Regions from separate parts of the Alteromonas alvinellae genome, predicted to be linked through region 2. Evidence: predicted binding sites of a transcription regulator. Region 2 holds the regulator's gene; the other holds the start of a gene.
The links. The regulator LexA, encoded in region 2, represses DNA repair genes until DNA is damaged. The targets are predictions, from matches to a motif close to TACTGTATNNNNATACAGTA.
Positions count from the first base shown of each region.

Region 1: uvrD (DNA helicase II) is a predicted target of LexA. The motif match lies at 1,599-1,618, and genes of this name have one in related genera.

Region 1 covers NZ_CACSIH010000110.1:72,786-88,304, reverse strand. Annotated here, with positions in the region: gene uvrD (DNA helicase II) at 1-1,539, opposite strand, end outside; gene cysE (serine O-acetyltransferase) at 1,983-2,780, shown strand; gene ACX5KA_RS07450 (HAD-IA family hydrolase) at 2,817-3,557, opposite strand; gene xerC (tyrosine recombinase XerC) at 3,578-4,498, opposite strand; gene ACX5KA_RS07440 (DUF484 family protein) at 4,504-5,199, opposite strand; gene dapF (diaminopimelate epimerase) at 5,196-6,026, opposite strand; gene lysA (diaminopimelate decarboxylase) at 6,062-7,312, opposite strand; gene lptM (LPS translocon maturation chaperone LptM) at 7,312-7,509, opposite strand; gene ACX5KA_RS07420 (MJ1255/VC2487 family glycosyltransferase) at 7,561-8,628, opposite strand; gene ACX5KA_RS07415 (phosphatase PAP2 family protein) at 8,630-9,142, opposite strand; gene rraA (ribonuclease E activity regulator RraA) at 9,508-9,993, shown strand; gene ACX5KA_RS07405 (S1/P1 nuclease) at 10,144-10,953, opposite strand; gene ACX5KA_RS07400 (flavin prenyltransferase UbiX) at 10,956-11,588, opposite strand; gene mpl (UDP-N-acetylmuramate:L-alanyl-gamma-D-glutamyl-meso-diaminopimelate ligase) at 11,662-13,020, opposite strand; gene ACX5KA_RS07390 (class 1 fructose-bisphosphatase) at 13,331-14,308, shown strand; gene ppa (inorganic diphosphatase) at 14,472-15,002, shown strand; gene ACX5KA_RS07380 (DUF3299 domain-containing protein) at 15,140-15,519, shown strand, end outside.
Region 2 covers NZ_CACSIH010000113.1:85,609-101,127, reverse strand. Annotated here, with positions in the region: gene ACX5KA_RS08080 (MATE family efflux transporter) at 1-918, opposite strand, end outside; gene ACX5KA_RS08075 (polysaccharide deacetylase family protein) at 1,040-2,266, shown strand; gene ACX5KA_RS08070 (GNAT family N-acetyltransferase) at 2,347-2,934, opposite strand; gene ACX5KA_RS08065 (SCO family protein) at 2,936-3,580, opposite strand; gene cyoE (heme o synthase) at 3,577-4,494, opposite strand; gene ACX5KA_RS08055 (COX15/CtaA family protein) at 4,487-5,704, opposite strand; gene ACX5KA_RS08050 (hypothetical protein) at 5,710-6,249, opposite strand; gene ACX5KA_RS08045 (SURF1 family protein) at 6,242-6,946, opposite strand; gene ACX5KA_RS08040 (DUF2909 domain-containing protein) at 6,992-7,201, shown strand; gene ACX5KA_RS08035 (cytochrome c oxidase subunit 3) at 7,217-8,110, opposite strand; gene ACX5KA_RS08030 (cytochrome c oxidase assembly protein) at 8,134-8,721, opposite strand; gene ctaD (cytochrome c oxidase subunit I) at 8,869-10,512, opposite strand; gene coxB (cytochrome c oxidase subunit II) at 10,523-11,686, opposite strand; gene lexA (transcriptional repressor LexA) at 12,268-12,894, opposite strand; gene ACX5KA_RS08010 (hypothetical protein) at 13,007-15,519, opposite strand, start outside.

The DNA of each region.
Region 1 (15,519 bases), on a different contig from region 2:
CAATTCTTCTAAGTTTTCTAGACGTGCTTGGGCCTTTTCTCCGCGCTCTGCTTGGTACATGGCGTACAGACCAGACTGGCGAATAGCCTTATCGGCTTGTTGGTCAAGGGGCTCATCTAACGTGGATTGTTCTAGCTCAGTAATTAGCAACACAAAGCTTTGCATTGCGTTTAGCGCGCGGCCTTTGAAGCCACCTTCATTAATGAGCAACTGACACGCCTGCCACATTGAACAGTTGTGCATTCGCGCGGTGTCGCGCACTTGCGATAAGGTTTTCTCACCAATACCGCGACTTGGGGTGTTAACCACGCGTTCAAAAGCAGCGTCATCGTGCGGGTGGCTAACCATGCGCATATAGCCAAGGGCGTCTTTAATTTCTTGGCGCTCGAAGAAGCGCAGACCGCCGTATATGCGATACGCCAGCCCTTCGTGTAGCAAGGCTTCTTCCAGTACTCGAGACTGGGCGTTGTTTCGATAAAGAATAGCGGTATCAGTAAGGGCGTTGCCTTGATTAAGCCAATCTTTGATTTTCGAAACAATAAAGCGCGCTTCATCTAGTTCGTTGAAACCCGCATATACAGAAATAAGCTCGCCTTGCGCGTCTTCTGTCCAAAGTTCTTTCCCTAAACGACCCGTATTGTTGTCGATAACCGTGTTCGCCGCTTTAAGAATGTTTCCTGTAGAGCGGTAATTCTGCTCAAGGCGAATAGTAGTAGGCTCGTTGAAGTCTTTCAGAAAGTGCTGAATATTATCTACGTTCGCGCCGCGCCAGCCGTAAATAGACTGATCGTCGTCGCCAACAATCATAATGTTATTATTACCACCACTACACAGCATACGAAGCCATGCATATTGGATATTGTTGGTATCTTGGAATTCGTCAACCAACACTGCACGGAAACGACGTTGATAGTGGGCTAATACTTCTGGGTTTTTAGCCCATAATTCATGTGCGCGTAGCAACAGTTCAGCAAAATCTACCAAGCCTGAACGGTCACAAGCGTCTTGATATGCCGCATAGACTTCGCGCATGGTCTTTTGAATATGATCGCCGTGGGTTTCAATGTGCTGAGGGCGCAAGCCTTCGTCTTTGTTGCCATTTATGTACCACTGAATTTGACGAGGCGCCCAATGCTTTTCGTCCAGGTTCATGGCCTTCAGAATGCGGCGAATAAGTCGATACTGATCGTCCGAATCAATTATCTGAAAATTCTCAGGCAAGTTGGCTTCTGCATGGTGCGCGCGTAGCAAGCGATGCGCAAGCCCGTGGAAGGTACCAATCCACATATTGTGCAGGCTGCGACCCATCAACGACTCTATTCGGCCGCGCATTTCTTTGGCTGCTTTATTGGTAAAGGTTACTGCCAAAATAGAAAAAGGGGCGATGTTTTCGACTTCCATTAACCACGCAATGCGATGCACTAATACGCGGGTTTTACCACTGCCCGCGCCAGCCAAAACTAGGGCGTTAGATAGTGGGGCTGCTACTGCTTCACGCTGTTTGTCGTTTAGCTCGTCTAGCAGTCGAGATACATCCATAGTGTGGTACCTGTTAGTTGATAGTGTTATACATTCAGCAGCGCGCTATTATGCCACCTGCCTGTTAATTTATACAGTCCAGTTTTTAGCCCTTTTTTGTAAAATAAGAGCGATTTAACTGCTCTAAATTGAATAGTGAAGGAGCCTAGAGTGGTTAAAGAAAAGCTCATAAGTGCACGTATGAAAGATACAGTTATTAGCTATAACGAATTAATACGATAAATTGATCGAATTATACGCTTGGCAGGTATTACATCGGTATTGCATCACGCCAAACTCAGGTAAACTTTCTGTTCTTTTACTGTTGCTACCTCCGCACTTTCAAACAAGGCGAGTGTTAGCAAAAGAGTTAAGCCATTTTAGGCAAACTGAAAAAAGCACACGGCCCCAACTTTTTTACGACGTACATTGGCATAAAAACAGCACACTAACGGGACATGCTTATGACCGCACTTTCTACGCCCATCGATTTCTGGTCGACGCTCAAACAAGAAGCGCAAATTGTTGCTGACAACGAACCATTGCTATCTAGCTATGTGCACGCCAGTGTTCTTGCTCATCATAATTTTGAATCGTCGCTAAGCTTCATTCTGTCAAACAAAATGGCAGATGACGTTATGCCTGCGATTGCTATACGTGAGGTGTTCGACGAAGCTTATTTGCTAGAGCCAGGCATCAGCGAAGCGGCTATTGCTGACATAATGGCGATTAAGGCGCGGGATGCCGCAGTGAACGACTACCTTACTCCTTTACTGCACTTCAAAGGTTTCCATGCTGTGCAGGTGCATAGAATGGCGCATTACCTCTGGGTGCACGGTCGTCATCAGCTTGCTTTATTCTTACAAAGCCGCAACTCGGCAAGCTTTGGTGTCGATATCCACCCTGCTGCGCGTATAGGTAAAGGCGTCATGTTTGACCACGCAACTGGCATTGTAGTGGGCGAAACTGCAGTAGTTGAAGACAACGTATCTATTTTGCAGAGCGTTACATTGGGTGGTACCGGTAATGAGTCGGGCGACCGCCACCCTAAAATTCGCCAGGGTGTGTTAATTGGCGCAGGTGCCAAGATTCTAGGAAATATCGAAATCGGCGAGGGCTCAAAAGTAGGCGCAGGTAGCGTTGTACTGAATAGCGTACCAGCCCACGTTACCGTGGTGGGTGTACCAGCCAAGGTAGTGGGGAGACCGGTTTGTCAAAGCCCATGTGAATCCATGCGCCAAAACGTACTAGAAGACAACTAAAGCTTTGGGTCAGAGTCCCGACTCTGACCCCATTATTCATAGGAAGTGGGTTAACTCGTTGAGGTTGTCTAGTGCGACGTGGGGAAGTACGCTGACGGGCTCATTGGCTAGTATCATTGGTCTGTTACAGGCAAACCATGCTGCTTGATAGCCAGCGTTAATTGCACCTTGGACATCTTTTATAATGTTATCGCCCACGTGAAGAATATGCTTCGGCGCAATTTGTAAACGTGCAGCCGCTTCATCGAACATATCGCGGGCTGGTTTCATCGGTCGTGTTGTACTGGCGTGAAGAATGGTTTCAAAGTACCCATCAATACCTATTTTCTCTGCGTTTACATTACCGTTAGTAATGCCGATAAGCGGTAATTGACTACTTACAGCCTTGAGGGCTGCGTGTACATTGTCAGCCAATTCAAAGTCGCTTCTTGCGTCGTAAAAGCAGTTAAAGCACGCCTCTACTGCATCACTAAGTTCACGGTCGTTGTTTAACTCTGTTGTTAATTTTTCAGGTGTGGTGTTAGAAAGTGCTGCGGTAAGCACTACACGGCGAAGCTGCCCCATGTCAGAGGCTAAGCGCGAGTCCTTTTTAATGGCTGCTCGCTTTAATGCCTGCCAATCTTGTGACGACAGTGCCGCAGCGTCCTTATGATGCCTAGCAATATGCGCTTGAAGGGCTTGCTCTGCGCGTCGAATAATAGGTTCATTATTATAAAGGGTGTCGTCAAGGTCGAAGGTCATCGCCTCGACGTTGTTAATAGACCGGAAAAACTGCATGGTAAAACCTTAAGTGAGCGTTATTTTTTTCGCGCGCGCGGATGAGCCGCATCGTATACGTTGGCGAGGTGCTGGAAGTCGAGATGGGTATAAACCTGTGTTGTCGACAAGTTAGCGTGACCTAACAGTTCTTGAACCGCACGCAAATCACCACTTGATTCTAATACGTGAGTAGCGAAAGAATGGCGCAGTTTATGAGGGCTTACTTTTTGCGATAGGGACTGCTCTTGCGCCATTTTATCTAAGCGATTGGCGACTTGCCTGTTCGATATTCGGGTTTTGCGTTTACTTACAAAAACCGCACTTTCATACGGGGAAGCGTAAGCTGGCCGAACTTTTAACCAAGCATTAAGGGCTTTTTGCGCATGTCGACCTAGTGGCAGTATTCGCTGTTTACTCCCTTTACCCATGACCTTTACCGTACCGTCTTTTAAACAGTCGGATAAATTAAGCCCGGTAAGTTCACTCAAACGTAGACCGCACCCATAAAGTAGCTCAAACATGGCTACATCTCTTAACTGCATGCCTTCATCGTCGTCACTGCTTCGAGGTGAAGCATTAAGCAGCTGCTGCATCTCATCTACGCTAAGCTGCTTGGGTAACGGCTTTCCCTGTTTAGGAGCTTGAATGCCCTCTACAGGGTTGCTAAATAGCTGCTGGTGGTCGATAAGGTATTGACAGAAGGTTCGTAATGCTGAAAGTCTCAGCGCAATGCTGCGTGGACTGTGGCCAGACATTTTTGCATCAGCCATAACTCGCTTTATATCACTTGGTGTAAGTCCGGACCACTCGTAAAGCCCAAGTAGCTTAGCCACTTCGGTTAGCTGGCGCTGATAATTTTTGATGGTGTGTAGAGATAAACCACGCTCTACCTGCAAATGAAGCAGAAACTTATCTAGCCATTGCTGGCAGGGTTCGCTGATTAAGGCGTCCGTAGACACTTCACCTAATATCCCATCATTTCAGGCAAGATGATATTAAGCACTTGCTGAAGTTGCTGAAGCAACAGAGTATCCATGTCTGGAGTAAAGTGGCTGGCATCACTGCTGCTAATGCCTAAAATACCGAGTTCACGGTTGTCACCAAGCAGCATTAGCGCTACAGACTCCGCAGGGCTTTCTCCGAAAAGCAGCTGGCGTTCGTGCTGTGACAAACGGCCAAAGAAAAAGTTGGTATTTTTAAAGCGCTTTTCCGTGAACAAACGTTGTTGCAGTTCAGGAATAGCATGGGGGCCTTTAAAGCTTTTGATCACCGCAGAGGACAACTGTAAACGCTCTTGTAATATATCTTCTAACGTAAACTGTACTTCAGCAACACTTTCGCAACGTAGTAACTGCACGTTTAAGTCGGTATAAACGCGATATATTTTTTCGTTTTGCTTAGCGATGGTAACCAGCTGATTAAGCTTAAAGTTAAGCTGTCTAACTTTTTGTCTTAACTGGTCACTTTGAATTTCAACGAGCGACACACTGCCTTTGTGTTCATGAGGTAGCTTAATTTTTTCGAGAAGATCGGCATGCTCGGAAAAGAATTCAGGGTTTTGTAGTAAGAACGCGCGCACATCAGCACTCGACAATTCCGTTTTGTCGTTAAATGGCTCAATTAATTGCGTGGCGTTAGATTGCCCTGATACTTCGCTCATAAATTTATATGTCCGTCATATACGTGTTCGGCAGGCCCTGTCATTTTTAACACGTTATCTGGGCCTGGCCAGCGTATACGTAAACTGCCCCCGGGCAAGTCTACCCGTACGTCTTTACCTAATTTACCCTGTATTTGCCCAATTGCAACTGCTGCACATGCTCCGCTGCCGCAGGCTAAAGTTTCACCTGAACCACGTTCAAATACGCGAAGTTTGATATGTGACTCGTTGATAATTTGCATAAAGCCTACGTTTACGCCCTCGGGAAAGCGTTCGTGTTTTTCAACAAGCGGGCCAATTTCGGCTACATCGGCCGTATCAACGTCGTCAACTTCCATTACGCAATGGGGGTTACCCATTGACGCTGATCCAATAAACAAGGTGCGTTCGCCCACACGCAAAATATAGGTGTTCTCTTGCTTGTTGGCTGTAAGTGGAATATTCGCAGGCTCAAACTCTGGTTTGCCCATATTAACGGTCACTTGGCCGTCTTTCTCTAAATACAGCACCATCTTACCTGCTTTGGTGCTTACCACTATTTTGTTGCGATTAATAAGGCCTTTTTGCTTAACAAATCGTGCAAAGCAACGTGCGCCGTTGCCGCATTGCTCCACTTCTGAGCCGTCAGCATTGAAGATGCGATAGTGAAAGTCTTGTTCAGGGTCGTACGGTGGTTCTACCATCAACAGCTGGTCGAAGCCAATACCGAAATTTCGGTTAGCTAATTGCTGAATTTTTTCTTTAGAGAAAAAGACGTTTTGAGTAACGTTATCAATAACCATGAAATCGTTACCCAACCCGTGCATTTTAGAAAATTGAACCTGCATTAAACGCGCATCTATCTTGTTAGTTTGTTTCTAGTTTACGGAAGTTTGTACTCACCTTGCCAGAGATCTTTTTGTTTTTCTCTTTCGCGAACCACAATTGCTTTGTCACCGTCTACCATAATCTCGGCTGGACGGCAGCGGCTATTGTAGTTTGACGCCATAACGAAACCATAGGCACCGGCACTGCGAACTGCAAGTAAATCGGTAGGTTCAATGGCTAATTCGCGGTCTTTTCCTATAAAGTCACCGGTTTCACACACAGGGCCCACAACGTCATAGGTGCGAGGCGTTGCCGTGCTTCCTTCCTTTACGGGAATAATCTTTTGCCATGCTGAGTAAAGCGCAGGGCGCAATAAATCGTTCATTGCAGCATCGACAATGGCAAAGCTCTTTTCTTCACCTTCTTTTATAAATTCAACTTCAGTGACCAAAATACCTGCGTTAGCTGCAATAGCTCGACCAGGTTCAAGGATTAACTTAAGGTTTTCACGGCCTACCATTTTCTCAGCCATGGCTTGTGCATAGGCTTTAGGGTGAGGCGGTTGCTCGTCGTTATAAGTCACGCCAAGACCACCACCTACATCTAAGTGCTCAATAATGATGTTGCGCTCTGCTAGTTCGTCAATAAGCAGAAGTAGACGCTCTAGCGCATCTACAAACGGACCGATTTCAGTGAGCTGTGAGCCAATATGGCAGTCCATACCAACCACATTTAGGTTAGGCAGGGAAGCGGCTAATTCATAGGTAACAAGCGCTCGTTCGCGGGCAATACCGAATTTATTCGCCTTCAACCCTGTCGAAATATAAGGGTGGGTTTTGGCATCTACATCAGGGTTTATTCGCAGTGAAATAGGGGCTTTCACGCCCATTTCGCCCGCAACCTGGTTAATTCGATGAAGCTCTGGCTCTGATTCTACGTTGAAACACATGATGCCTTGTTCTAGCGCATAACGAATTTCATCGTGCTTTTTGCCAACGCCTGAGAATACCACCTTACTTGCATCGCCACCGGCTTCGATGACGCGAGCCAGTTCACCTGCTGAAACGATATCAAAGCCTGAACCTAATTTGGCTAGAACGCTTAATACACCGATGTTCGAATTCGCTTTTACCGCGTAACATACAAGGTGAGGGTGTTCACCGATAGCGTCGTTAAAGGCATGCCAATGACGCTCTAATGTTGCGCGTGAATAAATATAAACCGGCGTTCCGTGCTGGGCAGCAATATCAGAAACAGCTACTTGTTCAGCATGCAGCTGACCTTGGCTGTAGGCGAAAAAATCCACTAGTTCAGCTCTCCAGAAGTAGTTGCGGGGGATGGGGTGTTGGCGCTTGATGAAGCCTCAGCTTCTACATCATTAGAAGACGCTGGTTCAGCAGATGTGTTTTGTGCAGGCGCGTCAGGAATGTAGAGCGCCCCTTTGTACCCACAGCCACACAATGCTGAGAGTGTTAGCAAGAAAACAACAGACTTTTTAAGCACGAAAGATCCCGCAAAGAATACGACAAATGCCGCTATCATCGCATTGCGGTGTTAAATTGCAAGAGCCAATAATCGTTCTTGTGTTTTATCGCCGTATTGAACGTTTTTCCAAAGTGTATCGCATAGGCTCTTGGTGTCAGAAAAGTCTTTATTTTTGAGCCAGTCGATGAGTATGTTTGGATTGTCTGGAAAGGCTATCGCTTCGTTCTCGGGCGCCTCAAGCCATTCTTCTACAATATCGGTGTCGAGTTGAAAAAGGGTCTGGCATAAATCCAGTTTATTCAGGGTTAGTACGTTGGACAGTTGCTCGAACTGGCCATGTAAGGGCTTAATGAGTAGTTTTTTGCCTAACTGAAGTGCTTCGCTCGAGAGCTCAAAGCCGCCATTAGCAATTACTCCACTGGCGTGCTGAAGTGCTTTTTGAAACTGCTTTTTGGACGTAGGGTGCCAATGAATGTGGCCCGTTTCCTTTGCTTCATCAATATTAGGATGAAAACACTCAAATACTTGATCACTTAGCGGCTCAAGCATTTGCTGAATATCTTCGATTTCTTCAAACGGTAGGTACACCAAAACATGGCCATTACCTGAAGATGTTATTGGCTTTTCAGCAACGAAAGGCGGGATGATAGGCTGATTGAAATGATACCAATGCACGCCTAGCTGTAGATCCGTAGGCGCAAACATTTTCATGAGCAAGGTATCAAATATGGTATTCCCGCTTTTCGGCACGTTATAAGCAAACGCCGCTTGGTGGCTGATAGAAATAGACGGTAAGCCTTGCTTTTTAGCTGCCCACGCCGTTACCGGTTCAAAGTCGTTAACCAGCAAGTCGTAATCGCGAGTATCGAATGCTTTTATATCTTTATTTAACTGACGAATGTTGGCTTCTTTCACCGTAGACCATTTGTCTACTCGTCCACTTTTCGTAATGAAACTAAGTCCTTTGTATGTTCGGTATTCTCCGAACACTTCCATATCAAAATATTTTTCAGGGGCGCGGCCGGTGAAAATAAAGTCAACGCTAATGTCATCTCGCTGCATTAGTGCGGCGGCCATAATTCGTGCTCGGGCAATATGCCCATTTCCGGTGCCTTGCACACCATACAATAATTTCATACTACCCCAGAATTGAAATACTTAGTGTCGCGATTGTTACGCCTAGCAGTGATCCTGCGACCACATCAGAAGGGTAATGTACACCTAATAATACGCGTGATAGCCCGATAAGTGCTGCCCAACTGTAAGCAAGTAAGGTAAATGGCGGGTAATAGTGCGCGACGATACAAGCCATTAATGTTGCGGCCGCAGTATGGCCTGAGGGAAGTGAAAACTTATCCGACGGCGTGACATGTGCTGTTAAATTCATTAGAAAATCGCAAGGGCGCGGGCGCTTGAACATTTTCTTAAGCAGCACATAAATGGGTAATTCCAGCGCATATGCCATCAGCGCTGTATAGAGGAAAAGCTCACCGTGTTCAGGCTCAAACGCCCAAAGCAACATGCCAATGACGAGGTATAAATAGCCGTCACCTGTTTTCGATAGCCACACAATACTTCGGCAGTCTCTTTTTTGCGTCAGTTTGTAGAGGCGATAAAATAAGTCAGTGTCGTACTTGGTCAAGGATTTCATTAACATTGCCTTGTCCCCTATCGATTAATTACTGCACAGGCTAAAGTGTGTCTGTGAACAGTGGGTGACGGAAAAAAGAAACTTTTTTGACAACTCACGTGGTTTCTTTTTAGTCATGCACCCTTTGCTCAAACGGGGAAAGTGGTTATTAAACAAATTTTTTAGTAAAAGTATTCAGCTAAATGAATAAAGCAAAATACGTGCTCATGTTGGCTATAGTTAGAGGAAAGTCTTGCATTTTAAACAAATGCGAAAAATTTGACGAAACGCGGTAAATCAAACGTTTGCATCATAAGAATTAATGCTATGCTAAGTTTTACGAGCTTAGAGCTTCAACGCTTCTCAATTTTAGTAAGGCAAAAAGAATGGAATACAACACATCTGAATTATGCGACTTGTTTGCTGATAGCGTAGACGTAGTAGATCCAATTTTCGCAAGCTTTGGTGGCCGTTATTCTTTCGGTGGTGAAATTACCACTATTAAATGCTTTGAAGATAGAGGTCTTGTTGACCGTGTACTTGCTCAACCTGGTGCGGGTAAAGTGCTGCTGATAGATGGTGGTGGTTCAAGCCGTCGTGCTTTATTTGATGCATCATCTGCTCAAATTGCTATTGATAACGATTGGGAAGGCGTTGTGATTTACGGCAGTGTTCGGGAAGTCGATAGCCTTGCCGAATTGGACATTGGCGTGTTGGCTGTTGCAGCAATCCCTGTGAATGCTGAGTGTGAAAGCATAGGTGAGGTAGACGTCCCCGTTAACTTTGGTGGCGTAACGTTTCTACCCGAAGACCACCTATATGCTGATAGCACGGGCGTTATTCTTTCCCCCGAGCCACTAGACTTAGATTAAAGTTGAACAGCAAGCAGAAGCTATCTGCTTTAAGAATTAAAAAACGGAGGCGTATGCCTCCGTTTTTGTTTTCAATACTTTCGCGATTTCTGAGAGAGACCTAGGTGAGGCGAATTAATCGGCCTTGGAGCAACTCGGAGTTGACGAAAACTATTTATTGGCCTCGTCAAACACCTTGTTCAAATACATAGCGATACGAATTCCCGCCATCTGCAAACGCTTTTTGGCAGTAGGTAGGTGATTGTATAAATAATCGTAGCTCATGTTGTTGGCGTCATCTGGATAAATAGTGTCGCGAATTGCGGTACTTTCTTCAATCCATACCATAGGGTCGGTGGTTGCCCAGCTGCGAATATCTTTAGAGTTTATGGTCTTTGTAAGCCATTCAGTCCATTCAGAATATGACAAGTCGCGCTGGTCTAACATTTGCGAATCCCACACGCGATGTAGGTTAGAGTCTTGCCAAAAGAAGCGTACTTTTACATCGTTTCCGCCACGATCGGTGCCGTTTCCAGCGTGAAGTGGTTGATGGAGATCACCTATGATATGCACGATAAACTGAAGGGCTAGTCGTTTTTCCTCGATGCTGGCTGTGTCGCTTTTTAAGGTTTCAGTAAATTGCTTTAACGCGGTAACCGCATCACCTTGTTTTGGTGCGCCAACGTCTTTATAGGTCTTGCCCTCAGGTACAGAGACATAATGCCAAGGACTGGCCGTTTTCTGCCAAAATTCGCTGGGGTTAGAGCGCATTTCATCAGCATGGGTAGCGGCTTCAGCCAAAGAGCCATGTGGCAGCAAATCCATAATTGCGGCCTGAGAAAGTGGGCTAAGATATTGCTCGGCAATAGCGCCAGTTACTCGGTGGCCGGTCTGACCCCAGCCGAAAGCAGGTGATGAAATGCACAATGTAAATAGTGTGCTCAGCGCAACTGCGCAAATCCTGTTTGCAAACGCGAACATGGTTAATCCTCAGAATGTTTGGAAGACTGATAGCCCCATCTTGCGACAAGAGACTGCTCAATACCTAGGTGATCTAATATGCGCGCCACAACAAAATCTACCAAGTCATCGATAGTCTTGGGGTTGTGATAAAAACCTGGCGCTGCAGGCATAATAGTAGCACCCATTTGCGAAAGCTTGAGCATATTTTCTAAATGAATAGAAGAAAGTGGCATTTCACGGGGAACTAGAATCAGCTGGCCCCGCTCTTTTAAAACGACATCTGCTGCACGCTCAATCAGGTTGTCGCTTGCGCCAATACTAATGGCCGAAAGTGTACCTGTAGAACACGGGCATACGACCATTTTAGCCGGAGCAGCCGAGCCAGACGCTACCGGTGAAAACCACTCTTCTTTTCCAAATACCTTGATTTGGTCAGGTTTTGCATTGCAATGCTCGGTAAAGAACGCAGCTGCATCTTCGGGACGCCCGGGGATTTTCACATTCTCTTCAGTGGCAAATACTACTTTTGCTGCTGAAGAGATAAGTACGTACACTTGGAAATCTGCATTAACCAGCGATTTCAAAAGTGTTAGCGCGTAAGGTGCACCTGATGCACCTGTGATAGCAAGCGTGACTTGCTTGTCGTGTTTCATGGTTTAGCCTCTGTAGATAACAAGCATAGCAAAGCTTGTTTATCGGGTATTACTTCGTTTTAAGCTGTCTTTCTTATAGTTTGGACTTCATTTTCAGTGCATCGAGTATACGGCCATGAATACCTTCAAAGCCGCCGTTACTCATTACAAGAATATGATCGCCTGGTTGTGCTACGTTGCAAACGCCTTGAACGATCTTCTCTACATCTTTGAAGCAGTGGGCAGGTGCGTTACTGTGCGCTACCGATTCAACTAACGACCAGTCCATGCCTTCAGGTTCGTAAAGGTATACTTCATCGGCTTTTTGCCAAGAGTTTGCCAGCGTGTCTTTGTGCACGCCCATTTTCATCGTGTTTGACCGCGGCTCTAGCACAGCCAGAATACGGGCATTACCCACTTTCTTGCGCAGTCCATCAAGTGTAGTCGCAATTGCAGTAGGGTGGTGTGCAAAGTCGTCATAAAGGGTGATGTTGTTTACTTCACCTTTCACTTCCATACGCCGCTTAACATTCTTAAAAAATGATAACGCTTCTATGGCATCAGGTAAGGTAACACCTGCATGGTGGGCGGCAGCTATGGCCATTAATGCATTGTCTACATTGTGCTGGCCTAAGAGCGACCATGCTACGGTTCCGACGATAACGCCGTTATGTAATACATTGAATTCACTGCCGTCTTTCTTTAACAGTTCTGCATGCCACTCTTTGCCCAACGATTGGCGAGAAGACCAGCAACCTTTCTTGAGCATATCCTCAATTGCGGGCGTACTGTTTGGCGTAAGAATAAGCCCGTTTTCAGGTACCATGCGCACCAAGTGGTGAAACTGAGTTTGAATAGCCCCAAGGTCAGCAAAAATATCTGCATGGTCAAACTCAAGGTTGTTAATTACCAAGGTTTTTGGACGATAGTGTACGAACTTAGAACGCTTATCGAAAAATGCGCTGTCGTATTCGTCAGCTTCAATGACAAAAAAGGGGCTTTCACCCACGCGAGCCGATACGCCAAAATTCTCTGGTACGCCGCCAATCAAATAACCGGGATTAAGACCCGCGTGTTCTAAAATCCATGCGACCATACTGCTAGTAGTCGTTTTACCGTGGGTACCTGATAACCCAATGACCCAACGATCTTTTAGTAAGTTATCAAGCAGCCACTGTGGGCCGCTGGTGTAGGGCAAATTACGGTTTAACACGTATTCCACGGCGGGGTTACCGCGCGACATCGCGTTTCCAACCACTACCATATCTGGCGCTGGATCAAACTGGCTTTCGCAATAACCTTCGGTCAACTCGATGCCTAATGCTTCAAGCTGGGTGCTCATGGGGGGATAAACGTTTTTATCAGACCCTGTTACTTTGTGGCCGAGTGATTTAGCAATAGCGGCAATGCCGCCCATAAAACTTCCACAAATGCCTAAAATATGTACATGCATAGCGCATTCTCAATGAATTATCATGTTATTGGGGTACTGTATCAGAACCCCGTGGCCTATAGATAATTCAATTTTAATCATTCAATAAATGCCTTAAGCCGTTGTAATACGCTAAACACCTAAGAATCTATGATGTGCAAACTGGTATGGTGTGTGTATGACATTTTACTGGCGTGTTCCACTTACCCAAGAACACGGTTACAATCTAACCACAGGTTTAAAACCTGTGTGTGCTTCAGACAAACGCCGGTAAGGAAAGCTGAGCGACTGGTAGCACAACACCCTACACACAAAAAAAGGCTTACATTCAATGAAACGTTTAAATTCCCAATTGCAACAAGACGGTGCACCACTTGAGTTAATTCTGCTCATTCGTACACTGCTAGCGGGCTGTAAAGAAATTTCTTTCCGCGTGAGTCAAGGCGCACTTGCTGGCGTGCTCGGTTCAACCCTTTCAGAAAACGTACAGGGCGAAACACAGAAAAAGCTCGACGTTATCTCTAACCACATTTTGAAAGACACGCTAAGGGAATCTGGCTACGTTAAAGCCATTTCGTCTGAAGAAGAAGATGACGTTGTGCCGTGTAACCCAGATGGTAACTACTTAGTAAGCTTCGACCCGCTTGATGGGTCGTCAAACACTGAAATTAATAGCCTAATCGGTACTATTTTCTCTATCACCCATGCACCGCAGTGGATGAAACCAGACGACCCATCTGCTTTCTTACAGCCCGGAACGCAGATGGTAGCTGCAGGCTATGTGCTTTACGGCCCGTCTACAATGCTAGCGCTGACTACCGGTCGCGGTACGCATATTTATACGCTTGATAAAACCCACGGTGGTTTCCTGCTTACTCACCCGAATATTCAGGTGCCCGAGCAAACCTCAGAATTCTCTATCAATGCGTCGAACCAGCGTCATTGGGAACCGGCAATGCAGGCATATGTTGCCGATCTTTTAGCAGGTAAAGAAGGTCCACGTGGTAAAGACTTTAATATGCGCTGGGTAGCGGCAATGGTGGGTGATATTCATCGTTTGCTTTGCCGTGGCGGTATCTTTATGTATCCATTCGATAACAGAGACCCGTCTAAGCCTGGCAAATTGCGTTTGCTTTATGAAGCCAACCCAATGGCATTTTTGATGGAGCAAGCTGGTGGTAAAGCAGAAACCGGTACTGGCCGAATTCTAGAAGTTATGCCTGAAGAAATTCATCAGCGCGTACCGTGTATTATCGGCTCTAAAGACGAAGTTGAAATGTGTTTAAGCTACAACGATAACGCGAAGTAATGAAAAAATGGCCCTTTAGGGTCATTTGTTTATTAAAAAGCAGCAAAATTTAACGAAAAATAAAGAGATTAGTACGACATGGGTCGTAAAGCGTTTTTATTTTGCTGCTGTCACCGTATACTTACGACCAAAATTTTTAATCCATTACTGAAAGGACCTAAGAATGAGCTTGAGTGCTATTTCTGCTGGTAAAAACGTACCAGATGAAGTGAACGTAATCATCGAAATTCCAGCACACGCTGACCCGGTGAAGTACGAAGTAGACAAAGACACTGGCGCGCTATTTGTTGACCGTTTTATGGCAACTTGCATGCACTACCCAACTAACTACGGTTACGTGAACAACACATTGTCAGAAGATGGCGACCCAGTTGACGTTTTAGTAATGACTCCGTTCCCACTACTTGCGGGTTCTGTAATCAAGTGTCGTCCAGTTGGCGTACTAAACATGACAGACGAGTCTGGTAAAGATGCAAAAGTACTAGCGGTACCAGTAGACAAGCTTTCTACTATTTACCGTGACGTTAAAGAAATTGCAGACGTACCTCCGCTTCTTCTTAAGCAAATCGAGCACTTCTTCGAGCACTATAAAGATCTAGAAGAAGGCAAATGGGTGAAGATTGACGGTTGGGCAGACGCTGCAGCTGCAAAAGAAGAAATTACCGCAAGCATCGCGCGTTTCGAAGCAGAATAATTCACGCTGCTTCAAATTGATGATACAAAGGGCTGGTGTAATACCAGCCCTTTTTGTATGTGGTCTAAAAGTGAATATTGATAACTAAAATTAGGCATCACAACAGAAAGCTAAACAGATACCTGAAAGAGACCCGTATGTACAACCTGAAACAAACCGTAACCTCATTATTTGCTGTACTAATGATGGTTGTGTCCTTCAACTCTTTGGCAGATAAGACTCCCATTGAAGTATACTGGGAAGACCTAGTGCCTGAAGGCTTTAACGAACTCGCGCCGCCTGCTGTTCAGCACAATGGTGAGATGAGTCAGCTTCAGCCTGACGCGCCGATTGTCGATACCTTTGATGGTAAACGGGTGAAAATCCCGGGTTTTGTCGTGCCGCTAGAAGGTACGGCAGAGCTAACCACCGAGTTTTTACTTGTTCCATATTTCGGAGCCTGTATTCACGTACCACCGCCGCCGTCTAATCAAATAGTGTACGTAAAATTTGAAGAAGGTGTGCGCATAGATAATAT
Region 2 (15,519 bases):
CGCCCCCTTGGCTTCTCCCACCAGCGCTTCCACACCATAGGCTATGCCATCAAGTCCCAATGCAATAAGAACAAAGAACTGCATGAGTATGGCGTTGACGGCCGCCGACGTTTCACCGTAACGGGCACCTTGAATGGTGAGAAACGCTAAGCAACCCTGTAATGCTAAGTTACGTAATAGCATGTCACCGTTAAGCTTCATCAGTACCTTCCGAGCTGCAGGGTTAAACCACGATGCACTCACCGCGACACCGCCAACGCGCTTAAACGCCACCGCTAGCGCCATTATAGCCATGGTATACTCAGCGACAACACTGGCCAGCGCCACGCCAGCTACAGACAAACCAAGCCCGAACACAAACACTACATCGAGTCCCGCATTCAATAAATTTCCCACAATTTGAATAGCCATGACGCTGCGCGTTTTTTGCTGCCCTACTAACCATCCAACTAATGCCAGATTAAGCATGGCAGCTGGTGCGCCCCATACCCGCGTCGAAAAATAGTCTTGAAGATGCAGGGCAACGTCACTGTTTGGCTGAGTTAAAGCTAAGCCTATAGACAAGATAGGAGATTGAAGAGCAAGTACCACAGCCCCCAACACTAGAGCAACCGCCACCGTTTGCCACAATACTTTTGCTGACTCTAATGTATTGTTTGTCGACCCTTTAGCTTGTGCACTCAAGCCTGTTGATGACATGCGAAGAAACCCGCACACCCAGTATATTTGCGTTAAGATAAGTGCGCCCACCGAAGCCCCTGCAAGCATGGCTGGTAAAGACATGTGTCCTAAAACCGCGGTATCCACCAAACCTAATAGAGGCGTAGTAATATTCGCGAGGATCATGGGAAGCGCTAACGCCAACAGGCGGGAATGGTCGTCAAAAAAGGAGCGCTGAGTTAGTTGGGCAGGGGACATAAATGATCTCAGTAGGGGTTAATTTCGCTATATACTATCAACCTATGCAGCGGCATAAGTGAAATGCGTACCAGCTTGACCATGTATAAGATTGGCCAAGTCGCATTATTTGGAGTTTACCATGCTATTGAATTTGATTAGGCACTCAGTGGATGATGATATGAAAACCAACAATTTAATTCAAAACAGAGCGACGAGTCGTACGCGTTTGAAGATCTTATCTTCAATGCTTGCGGGAATTTTCAATGTTTTGTTGGTCTCACCTAGCATTGCTTCAGGCTCAGATGCAAACCCTGTTGCTGATGCGACTTCCACTAAAAAGGAACAAAGTGGTAGTAACATCGACTCTAGTGTGAGCACCACGCCTAACGCCGCCATTTTGCTTTATCACCATGTGTCGTCTTCAACACCAGCCAGTACCAGTATTTCGCCTGAAGCCTTTAAATCGCACATGGAATACTTGGACGCACACCACACTGTTGTTTCGCTTCAGGACGTTGTTTCTGCGATACAACACAACACTACACTGCCAGAAAATGCGGTTGCGATTACGTTTGACGATGGCTACGCAAACATTTTAGACAATGCTCACCCAATACTGGCTGACCTAGGTTTTCCCTATACCGTGTTTATCAACCCTGATGAAATTGGCGTAGGTCCTAAGCAGCTAACATGGGAGCAAGTTATTGCTATGCATAACGATGGCGTTGTTTTTGCCAACCACACGCTAGACCACCTTCATATGCTAAACGGTGAGCAAGCAATGGGCGAGCGCGCATGGCTGGAGAAAGTTTGGCAGAACGTAGAAAGTGCTGAAAAGAAGATTGAAGATAAATTGGATATTAGCCTTAAATATTTAGCGTACCCGTTTGGTGAATACAACACGGCGCTCGCTAATAAGCTCAAAGCTGAAGGTTACATAGGATTCGGGCAGCATTCCGGGGCTGTGGGTCCATCTAGCGACATGCAGGCACTACCGCGCTTCCCCGCGGCCGGTCCTTACGCCAATTTGGCAACGCTAAAGACCAAGCTTAATAGTCTTGCCATGCCAGTGACGCAAAGTTCACATAAAGACCCTCGTATGACAGCGCGAAACCTGTCATCGCCCATTAGTTTAACGATAGACAGTGACGATGTTCGCCTTACACAAGTAAATTGTTTTTTCGGCGGCGACCCTATCGAGACTAGCCTAGAAGAAAATGTGCTTACGTTTACCCTTGATGAAACGCTTCCAGTAGGACGTTCACGTGTGAATTGTACAGCACCGTCTAATGCGCAATCAGGGCGTTATTATTGGTACTCTACGCCCTTCTTTGTGGCAGATGAGAACGGCAATTACCCAGACTAGGGCATGTCGGACAGGCCAGGAAGAAAATTGGACGCTAGCCCATATTGGTTGGCTTCACATCTACATAAGAAAACGTTTAACTAAATAGACCGAGCAAAGCGGATAAAGCCTTTATTAATAGACTCTTCTACAAAGTCATTGCGTTGATAAAAACGGATAGCCGACACATTTGATACTTCAACATCAAGCACAAGCTTACGTTTTTTGAGCTTTTCCGCGCGCACCTGCATCGCATCTACTAGCATGGATCCCACCCCTGTTCGTCGGGCGCTTTCTTCAACGGAAAGATGTCCAATCATTAGTTCAGTATTGGTAGGTGGCGTTAGGTTTACCGCTACCGTTTGGTTACGCATGAGCACTGTAATAGCCTCATCGAGGGTAAAGTACGATGTGATGCTATCAAGGGTCGCCCTATCAAATGTTGCACCAAGTTTGCTGTGCCAAGAGGTCACAACACCGAGTACTTCGTCGCCGCTACACGCCACCCAATGATTCTTAAAGCCATATTGCCCGCCACCGAGTTCCCATGCATGAGACAGGTAGCCCTCAGCTGTTCTATTTTTATTTTGTCCAAAAATAGACGTTAACAAAGATTGCGCCGCATTCAATATAAGCGGCGTAGTTTGCGCAGCATCAGATGCCACACCTTGCCTTATTTTGATTTCCATATTACTGCTTCGAGATTATTATTGGCATATCTGCCAATATTTGCTGGGAATCACTTATCGATAGCTTTCCTGGCTCTCTTTTAGGTTTGAATCTTCCTATCACCCTAGCTTCAGGGTCGACAAGTACGACAGATGCACTGTGGTCAACTAAATAGTTGGGGTTATCGGTACTTTCAGCAATGGCATACATCATTCCTAAATTACGTACAAAGGGGAATAGCGCCTTGTGCTCTCCAGTAACGGCAATGAACTCCTCATTAAAATAGCTCACATACTCTGAAAGTCTTTCAATTGAATCGCGATTTGGATCAACGGATACAAAAACAATTCGAATAGGTTCGACACTATTTAATGCTTTTAGTTCAGGATATATACCGTTCAGTTCAGCCATGGTAGTTGGGCAAATATCGGGGCAGAAGGTATAGCCCACAAATACTAAGCTCCACTGCCCTTCAAGCGACGAATTATCAAACACTTCACCTTCATGAGATGTAAGTGAAAACGGTGATAATGCTCTCGGCTCTGGGTAAGTCTGAAAGTATTCAGGCTGACTTTCAACATTTGGGGGCGCGATATACAGCGCCCCTACGATGCCTGCACATAGCGCTAAAAATGCAACAAGGCCGACGGTAGTTCGTTGATTCATAAACTCAGTGGTATGTAGTGATCTAAGAGTAATACGACAAACAATACCATGAGATGAATAATTGAAAACCTAAAAGTTTTCATTGCAGTTTGTGGCTCTGCATCGAATTTTAGCTTTAATGCATAGTATAGAAATCCAATGTTAAGCACACTTGAGCCAATCAAATAAATGAGATCGCTCATGCCTGTAAGGTAGGGCAGCAAACATACAAGCCCCAACAATACTGTATACAGCAACACTGACGTTTTCGTAAATGACACACCGTGGGTTACCGGCAGCATGGGCACCTTAGCTTTGGCGTAATCTTTTTCTCTATGAATAGCGAGCGCCCAAAAATGCGGCGGCGTCCAAGTAAAGATAATCAGCACTAAAAGCAGGGCATGGGCATGTATTTCCCCTGTAACCGCGGTCCAACCTAGAAGCGGTGGAGCAGCCCCTGCTAAACCGCCAATCACGATGTTTTGTGGTGTCGCTCGCTTTAAATACATCGTGTAGATAAACGCGTAGCCTACTAAACTTGCTAAGGTTAACCACGCGGTTAGCATATTCACAAAAAGAGCCAACACTACAAATCCACCCACACCTAAAACGCCTGCAAACCACAGCGCGTTGTTTACGCTAACCTTGCCTTTTGCGACGGGGCGATTAAATGTACGCGCCATCACACTATCTATCTTATGGTCGACAACGTGATTAATAACCGCAGCAGAGGCAGACAACATACCAATACCCAATAAGCCACAGATAAGTACGGTTGCGTTTACCCACGAAGGCGTAGCTAAACACATGCCTACTAACGCGGTTAACAGCAACAACATGACGACATTAGGCTTAGTCATTTCATAGTAATCTCGCCACGTGACTACATTGTGCTGACGTGAAGTACGCGCATGTAAAGAGACCGATTTAGCCATGGAAACCTCCTGGAGCTTTAGGGAGAATATGAGAAGACGTTGACGCGTTTAAAGGGTCGTGCAAAGGCGCTTCGTGGATGCTAAATGCACCTGCACCCTGCAGTGGTTTCGAACTTGAGAATGAGCCTGTATTTCGTTTTTCTGTACCGAAGACGTTATCGTTTTCTAGTGCCAAAAATACGGTAAAAATGAGGTTGAGTAGGGAGAGAAGTAACACAGCTGCGACCGCGTTATGCATTACAGCGACAGCCAGTGGCAGCATAAAGATAATGTTGCTAAGTCCTAATGCCACTTGCGTGCATAATGCTACCAACATAAACGCACCCACATATTTTTGTTTACTTGTGGTGTAGCGGCTTACCAACACACTTATACCTAGTGCTAGCAAGTATAAAAACGTGATGACCGCGCCGAGCCTATGCACTATGTGCATGGTAACTCGTTCGCCGTAATCGTGAGCACCAAACTCATAGTTGTCTGCGTCAGGCACACTGAATGCACCTGCCAAATCAATTCTTTCCTGCCAACCGCTTTCACAGACCGGCATTTCCGTACAGGCTAACGCGGCATAATTGGCAGAAGTCCATCCACCAAGAGCAATCTGGGTAACAAGCACGCCAAGCCCAATGAAGGCGAAAAGTTTAAGGTTTCGCTGAAAGACCTTGGCTTGAGGTAAGTCGGTAATGTCTTGTTCATGCATAGCTGACGCGATGGGCGCTTGTTTAATTTTCGATGCATCGCCTGCGGTGTTGCGCAAACGGAGGTAGAGAATAAACAGGCAAGAGAGTACAGAGAAGCCCCCCAGCAAATGCCCCATAACTACAACGGGAAGGAGATTGAGCGTCACGGTCCACATACCAAGTGCTGCCTGGAAGATAATGAGCCCTAGCAGTAACAGAGGTAATTTAACGGGCGTGCTTTTGTCGCGTTGCCGAATAGCAATAATGGCAATAGCCAGTACACACAGCCCCAGCGTTCCTGCAAAATAGCGGTGAATCATTTCATTCCACGCCTTAAATGCCTCTACTGGACGTTCAGGAAAAGCGGCGTTAGCTTGTGCCACTTTTTCCTCACTCAAAGGCACGGTTAAGTTTCCGTAACACCCAGGCCAGTCGGGACATCCTAGCCCAGCGTCGGTCAAACGCGTATACGCACCGAGAATAATAACGACCGACGCCAGAAAAATACTGAATAGGGTTAATTTTTTCATGGCCATTATCCTATACGCGATAATTTTAGGAGCTTTCTCATATCTGCCAGCATGTTGCGGCTTTCCATCACGGCGTCTTTTCTATCGTCTTTAATGTCGTAAAAGAGCATGGCGTTATTTTGCGTATCAACAATATAAACACTGCTAGAGGCAAGCGCCGTTGGTGTAGTAACGGGTAAGGTTTCGACAAAAGGGTAGTCTTCTAGCGCGGCTATCGCAGTTTGGTCGCTTGAAGCGGTAGTAACGACCACTGCTTGAGCACGGTCCGATTCTTTACCTAGCGCAAGCCACACTTGGTTAATGCTAAAAAGTGCGTTCTCGCACACTGCGTCACATTTACTTGGCATCACATACAACAAACGCCATTTAGGTTCCGCGTTTTCTAAAAGCGCACTCATGTCGATGGTCGGCGCGAGCAGCTGACCTTTATTTGTCGCGCCTTTAGTAAACCAATCGTTATCAAGTGCGAGCTTTGCCAAAACAACAGGTAAAACAAACACGGCTACCATAATAATTAATGTTTTTTTCGAAGCAGCATTACTCATAACTACGTCCTTTCTTACTAATTGCAAAGCCGCCAATGGCTGCAGCGGCAATAGCTAAACCAAACCATTGAACTGCATAGCCAAGGTGCTTTTCAGGAGACATTACGACGGCCTGATGTTCACGAATAAACGCGGGGTCAGGCGTGGTAAGGTGAAGAATAAAGGGTAAAAGTTTGCGCTCTAAGGCGTTGCTTAGTGCAGGGAATTCTATGTGTTGTACCAGCGCGGGGCTTTGCGACAAAGCCATGTTGGTCTCTTTCACTAAGGGGTTGTTACCCGGCACGCTAAGCACGCCGATAAATTCGCGCGTTTGGCTTGTAAAACTTATATCCGGTAACGTGCGCGTTAAGTCTGGCGCAGGCACCCAGCCAAAGTTAACCAGGAGCCACCCGACATTGGTATTTACCGGTACAATGACGTCGAAACCCACCCGCTGATTGTGAATTTGATTATCTAATAACAGCACATGGTTAGCGTCTATTGCGCCGCTGAACGATACCAGTATATCCCTAGGGTCGTCATGAGACAGCGCCGTTTCTAAACTCAAGGTTCCATTACTTTGCTTTTGCGCTATGCTAGCTAAGCGTTGTTGCTTTTGGACCATGCGATCAAGTTGCCAGTACCCTAAACCGCACATAATCGCCACACTAAAGCCCGTGAGTAACCAAGGAATAACGTGGCGAGTGCGAGAAAACATGATTATTTCGCACCATGCAAAATTAGAATAAAAACAGAGGTGAATATGTTGATAAAAATAGTCCTTGTTGCGTTAGTGCTGTACATGATTGTGAATTTGTTTATGGCGATGCGAATCATGATGAAAAACGACACATCAAAAGGGCCTATGAGTAAGTACATTAGTCGACGCGTGCTCACTTCTGCCGTCATTGTTATTATTATTCTTATCGCTATTGGTACCGGTTTAATTACCCCAAACCCAAGGCCTTACTGAGTTTGGGGATTCCTTTTAAAGTACGTAAACAAAGATGTAGAGCATGACCCACACTACATCTACAAAGTGCCAGTACCAGCTCCCCGCCTGAAACGCGAAGTGGTTTTCAGGCGTGAAATGGCCTTTCAAGACCCTAAAAAACAATACAATTAGAATGATGGTGCCAAGGGTCACATGCATGCCGTGAAACCCTGTGAGCATAAAGAAGGTGTTGCCGTAAATGCCTGACTGAAGCGTAAGCCCCAAGTCGCGATACGCATGTATGTACTCTTCTACCTGTAGGAACAAGAACCCACATCCAAGTAAGATAGTGATACCCAGCATTAGGGTTAGCTGTTTGCGTTTGTTTTGCTCTAGTCCCACATGAGCGAAATGAAGTGTAATAGATGAGATAAGCAAAATAACCGTGTTAATAGTGGGCAAACCCGCAGCACTCATTTCCTGTGTGGTAGTGCCGCCTGGCGTTGACACCAGCGGCCACATGGCCTCAAAGGTCGGCCATAAAACTTCATTGGTCATAGCGTTATTCGATGCGCCACCAAGCCACGGAACGGAAATAAATCTCGCGTAGTAAAGAGCACCAAAAAACGCAGCGAAAAACATCACTTCTGAAAATATAAACCAGCTCATACCTTGTCGATACGAGCGCCCCAGCTGGTCGCTATAAAGCCCGGCCATAGATTCGTCAATTTGATTTTTAAACCAGCCAACAAGCATAACCAACAACACGGCTATTCCCGCTAGAAGAATATGACCGCCATAGCCGGTTTCACCTTTAGTTGCCTGCACCACATAATTCCCTGCGCCAACGGCGATAAGAAATAGAGCAACAGCCCCTACGATGGGCCATGGACTTTGTGCGGGTACATAGTATTTTTGGTATTCGTGATTCTGTACTTCGGTTTGCATTTTCATCTCCTTACCCCTTCGGCTTATTCGCCAGCTGATGGTGTGGAAGCCATAAAGGGATTCGGTGTTGTTGTTAGGTCACTGGCTCGCGCTGTGACGTCATAGAGTGTGTACTGCAAGGTAAAAAACGTAATTTCTTCAGGTAGCTGAGGGTCTACATAAAACTGCATGGGCATATAGGCTTCACTACCCGCATCTAATGGCTGCTGATTGAAGCAGAAGCATTCAGTCTTGTTCAGGTACAGTGCTGCCGTTCCTGGGGATACAGAGGGAATGGCCTGAGCTACGATATTGCTTGATGCAGGGTTTCTCACATAAAACGACACCGTATTAAGTTCGCCAGGGTGCACTTTCACGCGCTTGGTTTCAGCACGAAACTCCCAGGGCATACCGGTATTTGTGCGAGTAATAAACTCGACGGTCACTTCTCGCGAGTCATCAATCTCAACCGATTGATAAACCGCAGCCGTGCCTTCGGTTTTTCCGTTAATTCCCGTAACGTCGCAAAATACGTCGTACAAGGGAACAAGGGCAAAGCCGAAGCCAAACATGCCAATAACAATAGCAACAAGTTTGATAACCATCTTGTTATTTGCACTTTGCTGTGACATCACGTGACCTCCGGGTAAATCCATAGATGAAGGTTGATAAACGCTTGTTTAACCGCCTATCTACCTCACCACCTGCAATGTGTGAATGTCATTCCCGTCAGCTTTTGCCGATTGAAAGGAATGACCAATTCACAACTCCACCTACCGTTACTTAACGACAGGTGGTGTTTCAAACGTGTGATAAGGAGCGGGTGATGGAATTTCCCATTCCAATCCTTCTGCGCCGTCCCAAACTTGCGCCGATACCGGCTCACCTTGCTTTTTGCACGCCTTTATAAGCAGGGCAAGAAAGATGAGCTGAGATAAACCGAATGCGAAACCACCCAAGCTTATCCATTTGTTAAAATCAGCGAACTGTAATGCGTAGTCAGGAATACGACGCGGCATTCCAGCCAAACCAACAAAGTGCATAGGGAAGAACAACACATTGACCGATACTAGTGAGCACCAGAAATGCCATTTAGCTAAGGTTGTGTCGTACATTTTGCCTGTCCATTTAGGCAACCAGTAATACACGGCTGCCATGATAGAAAAGACCGCGCCAGTTACCAGTACATAGTGGAAATGGGCTACAACGAAATATGTGTCGTGATATTGAAAGTCCACGGGCGTGATCGCCAACATTAACCCTGACAACCCACCAATGGTAAACAGTACAATAAAGGCAATAGCAAACATCATAGGCATTTCAAAGCTCAGTGAGCCGCGCCACATGGTCGCTACCCAGTTAAACACTTTTACCCCAGTTGGCACCGAGATAAGCATGGTGGCAAACATGAAAAACATTTCCATGTACACCGGCATGCCCGTAGTAAACATATGGTGAGCCCACACAACGAATGAGAGCAGGGCAATAGACGCCGTGGCGTAAACCATAGACGCGTATCCAAACAGCTGCTTTCGAGAGAAGGTAGGAACAATTTGCGAGATAATGCCAAAGGCGGGCAAGATCATAATGTACACTTCAGGGTGCCCGAAGAACCAGAAAATATGCTGGAACATAACCGGGTCGCCGCCACCAGCAGCATCAAAAAAGCTGGTGCCAAAGAACTTGTCCGTTAACACCATGGTAACCGCGCCGGCGAGCACTGGCATTACCGCAATCAGCAAGAACGCTGTGATAAGCCACGTCCATACAAACAGCGGCATTTTCATCCAGGTCATGCCTGGTGCACGCATATTAAAGATGGTCACAATCACGTTAATCGCACCCATAATGGATGAAATACCCATGATGTGAACAGAGAACACAAACAATGCTGTCGAATCGCCACTGTAAGTCGTTGAAAGGGGGGCGTAGAAAGTCCAACCAAAAGCAGGGCCGCCGCCTTCCATAAAGAGCGAGCTCAGTAGAATGAGAAAGGCACCAGGTAAAATCCAGAAGCTCCAGTTATTCATGCGCGGTAACGCCATGTCAGGGGCGCCGATCATCATGGGAATAAGCCAGTTTGCGAGCCCAGTAAAGGCAGGCATTACTGCACCAAATACCATGATAAGTCCGTGTACCGTGGTCATTTGGTTAAAGAAGTTTGGCTCTACAATTTGTAGACCAGGTTGGAATAGTTCAGCGCGGATCACCATGGCCATCGCACCACCAACTAAAAACATGATAAAGGCAAACCACAGGTAAAGTGTGCCTATGTCTTTATGGTTAGTGGTAAACAACCAGCGCGTTATCCCTTTAGGAATATGATCGTGGTGTTCATGATCATCATGTAGGTGATCGCCATGTGCTTGACCGCTATGAGGCGCAGAGGTATCAGGCGAAATAACTTCAGTTGCTTTGCTCATTTTTCTGCTCCTAGTTTCCGTTTGCCACTGCATTGACGTCTTTGGCCTGAACCATGTCGCCAGTGTTATTGCCCCAAGCATTGCGCTCATAAGTCACTACCGCTGCAATTTCTTTAAGGCTTAGCATTTTGCTAAACGCCTGCATAGCAGTACCCGACTTACCGTGAAGTACAATATCAATGTGACCTTGCTGATCTTCTAACGCCATTTTGCTGCCTTTTAATGCCGGGAACACGCCAGGTAAACCTTCACCATTTGGCATATGGCAAGCAGCGCAGGTGGTGTTGTAAACACGCTCGCCAACTTTCATTAACTCATCCATCGACATGTTCATAGAAAGTAGACGCTGCTCTTCTTCTTTTGCTTTACGAACAATTTCTTCTTGTTCGCCCATCCATTTATCAAATTCAGCAGGCTCTTTAGCAATCACCACAACCGGCATATAGCCGTGGTCTTTCCCACAAAGTTCTGCGCACTGTCCGCGATAAATACCAGGCTCATTCACCTTGGCCCAAGACTCGTTAATAAAGCCGGGGTTGGCATCTTTTTTCACCGCAAAATCAGGAACCCACCAAGAGTGGATAACGTCGTCTGAAGTAATAAGAAAGCGTACTTTTTTTCCAGTCGGGATAACCAATGGGCGGTCTACTTCCAACAGGTAGTTATCTGTTTTCTGGAACTTGTTCTCTATCTGCTCGCGTTGAGTAGCAAGCAATGAATAAAACTCAACGTCGCTGTCCATGTACTTGTAGTGCCACTTCCACTGTGAGCCTGTTACTAGCACAGTCATGTCAGGCTCAGATGTGTCTTCCATCGCAATCAGCGTATTCGCTGCAGGCACAGCCATAAAAATAAGAATAAGAAAGGGGATAACGGTCCAAGCAATTTCAACTTTCACGTTCTCATGAAAATTTGCTGGCTTCGCGCCACGGGACTTTCTGTGCAGATACATCGAGGCAAACATAACCCCAAACACTACAACAGCAATGCCAACGCATATAAAAAACATCAGCATGTGGAGGTCGTAAACCTGGCCACTGATGTCAGTGGCACCGCGTCTTAAGTTTAGTGAAGAAGCCTCTTCACTGACTTCTTGGGCAAGAAGCAAAGGGGAAAGAAGCAAAAACGGTATTGTTGAACACCATTTTGCGAAAACGGTCGTTAGTTGTTTCACTCAGCACCTCCGTAATAGCAAGACCAAAAACGCTGATTATTTTGCGCGATGCCCTACCAAATGGTTTGCGAACGATTGACCCATTACCTCAACTTGTAAAACAAATTAAGAGTCATTGTTATTATTTTGTTAATCTTTGTCTAAGAATTGCGCAATAATGCCGTGCCGTCTAGTCTTTTCTGTTAAAAATTTAACGAAGTGTTCAATTTTTAATCATTTTATTTGGCAGCCTTACGTTACATATTGGATGGAAAAAGAAATGAGCATGTAGTAGCCGAGGATAAAATCAAACGCACATTTTGAACAACACAAAGGTTTTATCAGCAATCATTTGATCATAAAATCAACAACTAATAGGTTGCTAATATTTATTTTCAAACAGACTTTAAAATAATGAATGCATATTCATTAGTTCATTCACAGGCAAAATACGCTTAATACGTTTTCTGACAGTCATGTTTGGGTTCGTTTTTTAAAAGCGTGCTTAGTCACCCTAACTCCAGAAAACTGGTAGAAATAAAGCAATAAAAGGCATAAAAAAAGCGGCTAGTGCGCCGCTTTTCATTGAAGGTGTTAAAACCTTACATCCAATCCGCGTTTCTTATAACGCCCACTGCGATCCCCTCAATAGCAAAAGGTTCGTTGGCTAGGTCTACTCGAATAGGTGCGAATTCTTCGTTTTCGGCATGAAGTAATACTTCACGACCACGTTTCTCTAAACGCTTTACCGTAACGTCTTCGTCTACACGTGCCACAACAACCTGGCCATTGTGAACATCGGTGGTGCGATGCACAGCAAGGAGATCACCATCTAAAATACCTATGTCCTTCATGCTCATGCCGTTAACACGCAGTAAAAAGTCTGCTTGAGGTTGAAACAGTGCAGGGTCTACCTTGTAGTGTGATTCTACGTGCTCTTGCGCCAAAATTGGCTCACCCGCCGCCACACGCCCGATGAGAGGTAGGCCTTCTTCTTCAGGTACGTCATTTTCGAGGGGAATATTGAGTTTGATACCCCGAGAGGTACCCGGCAGAATTTCTATCACGCCTTTACGCGCCAAGGCTTTCAAATGTTCTTCTGCAGCGTTGGCAGAACGAAAACCAAGTTGACGAGCGATTTCCGCACGCGTAGGCGGCATCCCCGTTTCTTGCATGGTAGTTTTGATAAGTTCTAAAACTTCTGTTTGTCGAGCTGTGAGTGGGCGCATAAAAGACCTGTCTGTTCATACAGTTCCTGTAAGTATATACACCTAAAACTAAATAACAAGCACTTGCCGCGTCTTTTGCCATAAGCAATAGACAGCGACAAGTGTATTACCTTTATTTCACAAGAAGGGCCATGTTCGGATTACCTATTTGAAGCTCTACTTCACCGGCATTGTTCTTTCGGGTACGCATACCATCGACATGATTAATGCCAATGGAAGGGCTACGCCAAATGACATGTCCTTTGTTATCTATTTCAGTGACTCGGTAAGCAACGTTGTCATAATATCCATACGATGAGTCATATTCTTCAGCTTGGTAAATGCCAAGTATTGATTGATTAGACGATGTCGTTGGAATAACGGCTATATTCTGAAGATTGAATGTAGGCGTTATGGCCTCTTTAAGTACCAAGGCGTCATTTGTTACGTCATAAATATTTATTCTATTGTAGTTTCTATCTAAGCATGCGAACTCAGAGGCGTCGTCACCATCAGCATTAATTCTTATCAATTGACTACAAGAAACATCTAGTGCATTTAGTCCGACAAACTCGCCATCTTGCATTGTATAGAGCTTTAATGATTCATAGCCACTAACAGCAAAGAAGTGTTCGCCATTATTGGTGAGCTCAGCGACAGTATCAATTGAAAACTCATTAATGACAGCGTCGATGAGAACTTGGTTCTCAATATCGAATGCTTTAAGTCGATTGTTTTCAACAATGACCGCATCAACAAAATTATCGTCATTAACGTCTATTGCTTCGATGAGTGAGATTTGGCTGTTTTGATTTTGGCTCAGTGACCACTGAATTGAGTTATCTGACAACTTAACTACGTTGAATGATGTATTGCTATTCAAAGCTCCTGTGAATAATTCACCCACGCCATCATTGTTATAGTCAGTAACAACGGGTCTGCTATAGTCAAAAACATCGTCGCCAAGTTCGTCGCTGATGGTAAGTTCATTCTTCGTGTTAACTGACAGCACCTGAATTGATGTGTAGTAGTTAGTTGTCTCACTAACAAAGACTGCTCTTTCATCATTATCACCAAAAGGGGCCCAGCCGGCAGCAAAGTAATTAGAAGAGTGTGCTTCAGTTTGTATATCTGATAAGACGTAGTCGCCCTCAGCATCTTGCTGTGCAACCTGAATTTCGCTGTCGCCGGTCCAGATTATTTCGTTTCGGCTATCGTTATTCAGGTCGCCGATTAAAAGCGACATACCGCTATACGTATTATGAATAACGCTCCATTGTTCCGAAATTTGACCACCTTCAAGCGTGAAAGCTTTCACCTCTCCCCACTGGCACTCAGAAATTACAAACATTCCCTTATTTGTATGGTCATCTTTGCTATAGCTCAAATCGCAGATATCGTTATGCTCAGCTGTCGCCAAATTACTTTTCGATACCGCTGAATAGACTGAAATATTCTCCCAACGGTCGGCACCAATGATTTCATCGACACCGTCGTTGTTCATATCACCGACAGCGACGTAAGCGTCGCTAAACCCATTGCCAAAAAGCCATTGATTAGCGCCGCTATTAATATCGAAGACGTAACCATTGTTAGTCACCAACTCGATAGACGCGTCGTCGTCCACATTACCAAAAGAAAGGGTTGATACACCATCGACATCGAACTGCTGTAACTTCTCACCAGTTGTTACATTATGAATGGAGATAGAAGTCGCATCGTAATAATGATCGCCGTGAAGGTATGCAATTTCTTCAATACCGTCGCTATCAATATCGTAAAACCATCCTGACGTAATTTTATCCTCTGCTACAAATACAGTTTCCGCGTTGTCGTTACGATCTTTTATAACTGACAAGCCTTGTTCAGTAAGGATATAGATTTCATCATTGCTATCACCGTCAGCATCTTGTGTATAAACGCCTTTAATTTCTCCTCTGGTAGGTAACTTGTAAGGGTACACATAGGTATTTTCTAGTTTATTCCCGTTTAACGAGAAGGCGCCCACATTTCGATGATTGACGGATATGAGTTCATTCCCACCCTTGGTTGAGGCAATCGCAAAACCTCTATTATAAATTGGTGTTATTGAAGTTGTGCGAGCAAACGCCGGCGCTTTATCTGCATAAGCAGTTATTTCTACGGTTTGCAGGCTCTCATCGCCATCCAGACTCGCAAAGCTAAAGATATATGTTTGCGCATTGAACAGTTGACTGTCGGGCACCTGCCACGTTAGTAAGCCGTTGTCGTTTAAGGTAACTCCTGTAGGTGCAGCGACAAGCTGGCCTGCAACATCACTATTAATTTGATCGGGGTCAGTCATGCTTACCGTGAACTCGACGTAACCACCAGCAGTTACCGATTCAGGCATATTGGAGACGACAAGTGTCATTGGAGAGTCACTGATAGTGATAAAAACGGGTTGTGATTCAACGATATTAACACCGTCGGACACTACCATAGTTACTTTCAGTTCATCGCCGAATACCGCGTTATAAGCAGGCAGTGTGCTGCCGCTAACACCCTCTATAACAACGTTATTAATGTACCAGCGGTAAGATACTGACAGGTCAGATTCAGGCGTATCAGAGTCGTAATAATACCCCTCATCAACGGTTATATCGTCAGACGTGTAAACAGGGTCAT